Regions from separate parts of the Brevibacillus composti genome, predicted to be linked through region 2. Evidence: riboswitches for the same ligand, from Rfam matches in the RefSeq annotation. Region 2 holds a riboswitch; each other region holds the start of a gene.
The links. Region 2 has a riboswitch for lysine ahead of JD108_RS17830 (amino acid permease). Riboswitches for the same ligand answer to the same signal wherever they lie in the genome.
Positions count from the first base shown of each region.

Region 1: another riboswitch for lysine. It lies ahead of JD108_RS07755 (transporter substrate-binding domain-containing protein); the one in region 2 lies ahead of JD108_RS17830 (amino acid permease).
Region 3: another riboswitch for lysine. It lies ahead of JD108_RS16015 (aspartate kinase); the one in region 2 lies ahead of JD108_RS17830 (amino acid permease).

Region 1 covers NZ_CP066308.1:1,481,827-1,484,095, reverse strand. The annotation lists gene JD108_RS07755 (transporter substrate-binding domain-containing protein) at 1-815, opposite strand, end outside; lysine riboswitch at 936-1,122, opposite strand; gene JD108_RS07750 (hypothetical protein) at 1,253-1,456, shown strand; gene JD108_RS07745 (hypothetical protein) at 1,456-1,749, shown strand; gene JD108_RS07740 (helix-turn-helix transcriptional regulator) at 1,853-2,269, opposite strand, start outside.
Region 2 covers NZ_CP066308.1:3,546,914-3,549,182, reverse strand. The annotation lists gene JD108_RS17830 (amino acid permease) at 1-950, opposite strand, end outside; lysine riboswitch at 1,054-1,241, opposite strand; gene JD108_RS17825 (cadherin-like beta sandwich domain-containing protein) at 1,570-2,269, shown strand, end outside.
Region 3 covers NZ_CP066308.1:3,160,872-3,163,140, forward strand. The annotation lists gene JD108_RS16015 (aspartate kinase) at 1-1,158, opposite strand, end outside; lysine riboswitch at 1,374-1,561, opposite strand; gene uvrC (excinuclease ABC subunit UvrC) at 1,672-2,269, opposite strand, start outside.

The sequences.
Region 1 (2,269 bases), 2.1 Mb from region 2:
TTTTTGATCGCGGCATCCATGATGCTGGTACGCTCTTCTTCGGAAATGCCTGCGAGAATTTCGTTGATTTTCGCCGTAAGCTCGCTGCCTTTCTGAAGGCCTACAGCGATGGCGGTATCATCTTCCGAAGTCGTAAAGCCGTCTGTAAACTCGACCATGGCGAAGTTCGGATTGGCTGCGGATGCGCTGACTGCTTCTGGACGCTCGGAGACATAGCCGTCAATAATGCCGGATTCCAGCGCCACTCTCATCGCCGGGAAGTTGTCCATCGCCGGCTCCTGCACGACCCCTTCAATCTGGTTGATCACGGAGTAGTGGAAGGTGTTCAATTGAGCGGTTACCTTCGCGCCTTTGAAATCCTGGATCGACTTCGCGCCTTCGTATTTGCCGCCTTTTTTCACAACCATCACTAAATTCGATTTATAGTAATTGTCCGAGAAATCGATCGTCTGTTTCCGCTCGGCGGTTGGGGACATCCCCGCGACGATGGCGTCGATCTTGCCGGAAGTCAGCGCCGGCACCAGGCCATCCCACTCCGTTTTCACGATCACCAGTTTTTTGCCGAGACCGTCGGCCAGCTTTTTCGCGATTTCCACATCGTAGCCGCCTGCATATTCGGCGTTGCCGTCGATTTTCACCGCACCGTTGGAATCATCCATTTGCGTCCAGTTAAAAGGCGCATACCCGGCTTCCATGCCTACGCGAAAGACGCCTTCGTCCGAAGATGCCGCCGGTGTGCTGTTGCTGGTCCCGCATCCTGCGACGAAAAGAATGGCCGAGAGACAGAGTGCGAGAAATGGTGAATGTTTTTTCATGTTCGAATACTCCTTTTTCTAGTGTGATTGTTGGCAGGGCTTTTTCCAAATAAAAAACGACCTGAGATAGCCTCAGGTCGCACTATATACATAGTTGCCCAACATACCTCTCTCATCCCCAGTCGAGATAGCACAACTCAATAAATCGGGTCATTTATTGAGACAGTCCTGCAGCTCTTAACTGCAGACCCAGCAAGCAATACGTGAGAATCGTATTACGAGCTTCGGCGACATTTCCTTCTCCTTGGCTTCACCGTCTTCTCCAACTCCACCAAGGACTGTTAAATATCGCACCTCTACCTCACTGTGTTAAGTGAGGTCGTATTCAATTATGCTTTGAGTTTACAATGGTCTGTTTATTTTGTCAACCTGTGTGGGTCGAAAGTGTGAAACCCGCTGGAACTTCAGACGTACATGTAGAAAAAGGGGGCGTGGAGATGGCAGCTGTTTTCGGGATTCTTTTCTACATCTTTTGGTTTGTGATCACGGGGTATATCGCGTTAAAACCGCGGTCTGCCTGGGAGATACTGGGCAAGTGGCAAGCCCGGCGTTACCCTTCCCGGCACTATTTCATGATGATGCGACTGTTTGCAGTTTTTGCTTTTTTCGGACCGCTGATCTGGTTTTTGACGCAGTTGTAATGGTCAGCATCGTATTCCTACTGTCGACGGGCTTCTCCCTTCTCTTTGCCTTCTTAGCCATCATGTCTGGAAATGGGCGATACCTGATTGCGAGCGCGTGCTTGTACTTTCCGCTCGCCTGGTATTTGAACGCTACTCCCCGCTTTGAAGGGGCCTTGCTGCTCTATCTTTTTCATCTATTGATCGCTTATTCTCTCTACCGAGGCCCCAAACTGCTATGGCTGGCTTGGGTCTCTTTTGTGGCTCTTCTCGCCGTTCCTGCTTGGCTGGTGATCTCCGTCTTGTTTCATTGAAGAGGGACACCGTGCACCCGTATTCCATCCCGCCTCATCGCTGCCGCTATCACTGCTTTTGGCGGCAGTCTGCCTTTTCCCCGCTATTTTTGTCATCCCCCTGTCATGCATGGTCTGTCTGGCCGGTCACCGTGTAATGCTGGAGAAGTTCTTGAGACCATGAGCGTATGCGGCTCACCATCTCCTCGGGCTCGATTACTCTCGCTACGGTACCCAGCTGGAAAAAATAACGGGAAACGAATTCGATCTCCGCCCGATCAATGACTGTATCAATAGAACCCTGGCCTTGATCGTTGGTGATGAGATAAGGCTCCAGCCATGGCTGGCTTCGGCATTGACGAAGTCCCTCCTCGGTCAGTTCCACGTATAGCCTGATGGGCGCTTTTGGTTCTTGTTCGGTATGGCTGAGCAACCAATCGTTCAGTGTCAGATCGGGTGAATAGGTCCGCTCCAACCTGATCAGTTTCACAATCCGATCCGTGCGGAATAATCGAACCATCTCACGGGCTAAATCGAAGGC
Region 2 (2,269 bases):
CGGGTGGAAGCGTACATGCCCGAGTTGCCCGCGGACAGAACGGATGTCAAGATGACGGCGTTCATGACCGAGGCGGCAAAAGCAAAGCCGGCTTTTTCAAAGACGAGCGTAAACGGGCTGATTGCGATATCGGCAATGTCGCCGCTGACCAGATTGGGATTGTCGTACGGAATCAAGAGACCGATGACGAAAATCGCAAAAATATAGAAGAGCAGGATGCGCCAGAAAATCTGCTTGACCGCTTTGGGGATATTCCGCTTCGGATCTTCGCTCTCTCCGGCCGCAATCCCGACCAGCTCGGTCCCCTGGAAGGAGAAGCCGGCGATCATGAAGACGCCGAGGATAGCCATAAAACCGCCGTGAAACGGTGCCTCTCCCTTGGTAAAGTTGGTGAAGCCGACTGCTTCCCCGCCCATGATGCCAAAGATCATCAGGGTGCCCACGACGATAAAAATGATGACGGTGCTTACTTTGATCAGAGAAAACCAGAATTCCGACTCGCCATATCCCTTTACGGATAACATATTGAGGCCAAACATCAAGACGAGAAACAGAGCGCTCCAGAGCATCGAAGGGGTGTCCGGAAACCAGTATTTCATGATCAGCGCACCGGCCGAGAGTTCGACGGCGATCGTAATCGCCCAGTTGTACCAGTAGTTCCAGCCCAGCGCGAAGCCGAGAGACGGGTCGACGAACTTGGCCGCGTACGTGCTGAAGGAACCGGAGACAGGCATGAAGGCCGCCATCTCGCCGAGGCTCGTCATCAGGAAGTAGACCATCAAGCTGATGGCGATATATGCCGCCAGAGCGCCGCCCGGACCCGCGGAATGGATCGAGCCGCCGCTGGCGAGAAAAAGCCCGGTGCCAATCGATCCGCCGATCGCGATCATCGTCAGGTGGCGGGCTTTTAATCCGCGTTGCAGTTGATTCGAAGAAGACATAACGCACATGCACGACCTTTCTGTTTTTTTGGGAAGGACGGCTGGAAATAAAAAATACCACCATAGCCAAAACGGCATAAGGGCGGTATGCTCCAATCCCCACCAAGCCTTCACGGAAGATAGCACAACACGTCTGCCAGGCGGGCAAACGTGACAGTTCTGTCCCTTTCGGGTACAGCCCCAGCCTGTGCGGCAGAGAACACACAGCAGGCTTCGGCGGCTTTTCCCTCCTCGTGGAGTCATTGATCTTCTCTGAATCTCGTCCCGAATCATATAAAAGCCGCGACCTCTATCCTCATCGTGCAAGATGAGGATATTGATTATGAAATTATGTTACGGTTCAAGTATATGAGTTTTCCGATAGAAATCAAGTGTGAGTTTGTGCCAGCCCGGTTGGCGGCACCCCCCCTCCCGTAACAGATGTTTCAAAACCGACTATCCTCACCGGTCTTTCTTCATGGTAGAATAGTACCATTATTAGGAATCATGATAAATATGCCAGCAATGGTTCGAATGAACCATAGCGAGAGTCGAGCGCTCGTATAGACAGGGAACATAGAAAAGCAACGAGAGATTGTTTCAGGACGAAGACTGAAGCAGAACGTGACGAGAGGAAAGAGGTGGACCCATGGAGAGAAGGAGTACCTGGCGCCTGCTGATGCTGTGCTTGGCCGTGATCATCTGTCTGACAGGCTTTTTGAATCAAGGGACAAGCCATGCGGCGATGGCCGCGGGAACGCCGGTGGACCGCGCAAACGACCCGCTGAATGGCGACTGGTCCAAGCCGTATGCGGTGAAATACGATACGGACGAGGCGGACCTGATGGTGCGGGTCGGGGATATCGACAATTTTGGCAAAGGATGGCCGGAAAATTACGATCCGTTTTCGGGAAAAAGCACGGCTGCGCCCTACCCCGTCATCCAGAGAGAGCCGGATGATCCCCGGGGGACGGACCAGTTGATGGTGATCAGTTCTTTCCTCTATCCCGCCTTCTCGTCGGGGCTGTCCGAAGCCGAGAGGGACAAGATCGCCGATGGCTATACCCGTTCGAATGCGTACAGAAAGAACGCCAATCCCGTCGTGCCGGTAACCGTCACTTTCGACACGAAGAACACGCCAATCAAAGGGGCGATTCTCCAGCTCTTTATCAACGACTACCAGCCGCAGAAATTTCCCGGCCGGGTGAAGTATACGGCAGAGCTGAACGGCGTCCGTGCGCCTTTTCTGGAAAAGATCATCAACTCTCTGAATCAGCATGGACCGATCGGAAAGCTGATCAGCGTGCAAATTCCGGATGAATATCTCCCCTTGCTGCAGGACGGCAGCC
Region 3 (2,269 bases), 390 kb from region 2:
CGCCGGAATCACGCAAGAGACCTTGATGTCCGAGGTGGAGACCATTTTGATCGTAATCTCCTGCTCGGCCAGGACGCGGAACATCTCCGCTGCTACGCCCGGATTGTTCACCATGCCCGCACCGACGATGGAGACCTTCGTCAAGCCTTCTTCATGGTCCACTTTGGCAAAGCCCAGTTCGGATTGATTGGCGGCCAGCGTATCCAGGGCTTTATGCAGGTCGCTGCCTGCCACGGTGAAGGAAATATTGGTGACGTCGGCGTCGTAGGAGCTTTGGATGATAATATCCACATTCACCTGATTGTCCGCCAGCGTGTGAAAGAGGCGGGACAAGGTTCCTACCCGGGCCGGCATGCCCACGACCGTCACCTTCGCCACGTCTTCATCATGGGCGACTCCGCTTACTACTCTTCCTGTTTCCATCTGGGGAACCTCCTCTACATACGTACCTTCTTCTGTGGTAAAGCTGGAGCGGACCACGAGCCGCACCTGATATTTTTTCGCCGCTTCGACCGAGCGGGGGTGCAGGACACCCGCCCCGAGATTGGCGAGCTCAAGCATTTCGTCATAAGAGATGCTGTCCAGCTTCTGTGCAGCGGGAACGACGCGCGGATCGGCTGTGAAGACGCCTGCGACATCCGTAAAAATCTCGCATCTCTCGGCGTTCAGGCCCGCTGCGAGCGCCACTGCGGAGGTGTCGGAACCGCCGCGGCCCAGCGTGGTAATTTCCCCTTCGTCACTGACTCCCTGAAAACCTGCCACGATGACGACGCGTCCCCGGGCTAGTTCGCGCTGGATTCGCTCTGTCTGAATCTCTTTGATCCGGGCTCTGCCGTGAATCGATTCCGTTACGACTCCCGCTTGCCAGCCCGTCAGCGAGATAGCGTCGTAGCCTCTTTGATGCAGCGCCATCGACAGTAGGGCGATGGATACCTGTTCCCCTGTGGCCAGGAGCATATCCATTTCTCGCTCCGACGGATACGGGGAAATTTGCTTTGCCATATCCACCAGCACGTCTGTGGATTTACCCATGGCGGATACGACAATCACCATGTCATGGCCCGCTTCTTTATTTTCAACAATCCGGTCGGCTACTCGAAAAATGCGTTCAACGGTACCAACAGAGGTACCTCCATATTTCTGCACGATCAAACCCATGCGGCTTCTCTCCCTTTTTCCATATATACATCTGCATCGACAGGTCTTTCTCTTCGGTTGCGCATATTCCAATGAAAAAAGGCAGCGACGAGGAATACACCTGCCGCTGCCTACTCATGTATAGACAAGATCGGTTCCTCCTTCCCTGGACTACGCGAGTCATCCATGTGCAGATACACAGAAAAAGACACACCCTGACAATCATGCACGCAGACTCGTGAGATAGCTCTCCATCTGGCAATCGGGCATTGGCCAGATGACAGTCCTGTATTTGTTCAACACAGGCCCAGCACAAAAGAGAGCGGGTCTCTCTTTGTACTTCGGCGAATCCCCCTTTCCACAGCCCTTCAACGATTCCCGATCTCGGGGTGGTACTCATGGTTTTCGCGCCTCTACCTCACTCCATTGGGGAAGTGAGGTTACAGTATTCTGTTTGAAAGGGATTATATCACGCTTGCCACTGTTGTTCAAACAGTATTTTGATCATTCGTTAAAAAGGCTCAGGACTGTGAATTACAGATCCATCTTTCGGAGTTTGGCGATGATCTCCCGGGCCAATTTGTCGCCGATGCCCAACTGCCGGAAATCCTCTACCGTGGCCTCTCTCATCTTTTTGAGCGAGCCAAAATGCTGGAACAGGAGCTTGCGCCGCTTTTCCCCAATTCCCGGAATCTCGTCCAGCTGGGAGGTGAGCAGCGTCTTGGTGCGCGACTGCCTGTGGAACGTGATGGCAAAGCGGTGTACCTCATCCTGCACGCGCTGAAGCAGATAAAACTCGTAGCTGTCCCGCTTTAGTTCGACCGGCTCGGGCGGGTTTCCATAGAGCAGCTGCGCCGTCTTGTGTTTGTCGTCCTTGGCCAGCCCGCAGACGGGAATATACAGGCCCAGCTCATTTTCCAGCACATCCATGGCCGCGCTGATCTGGCCCTTGCCGCCGTCGATGACGATCAGATCGGGCAGCGGCTGGTTTTCCTTGAGCAGGCGGGTGTAGCGGCGGCGGATGACTTCCCGCATGGAGCCGTAGTCATCAGGGCCTTCGACCGTTTTGATCTTGAATTTGCGGTACTCTTTTTTGTCCGGCCGCCCATCCGTGAAGACCACCATGGCTGAC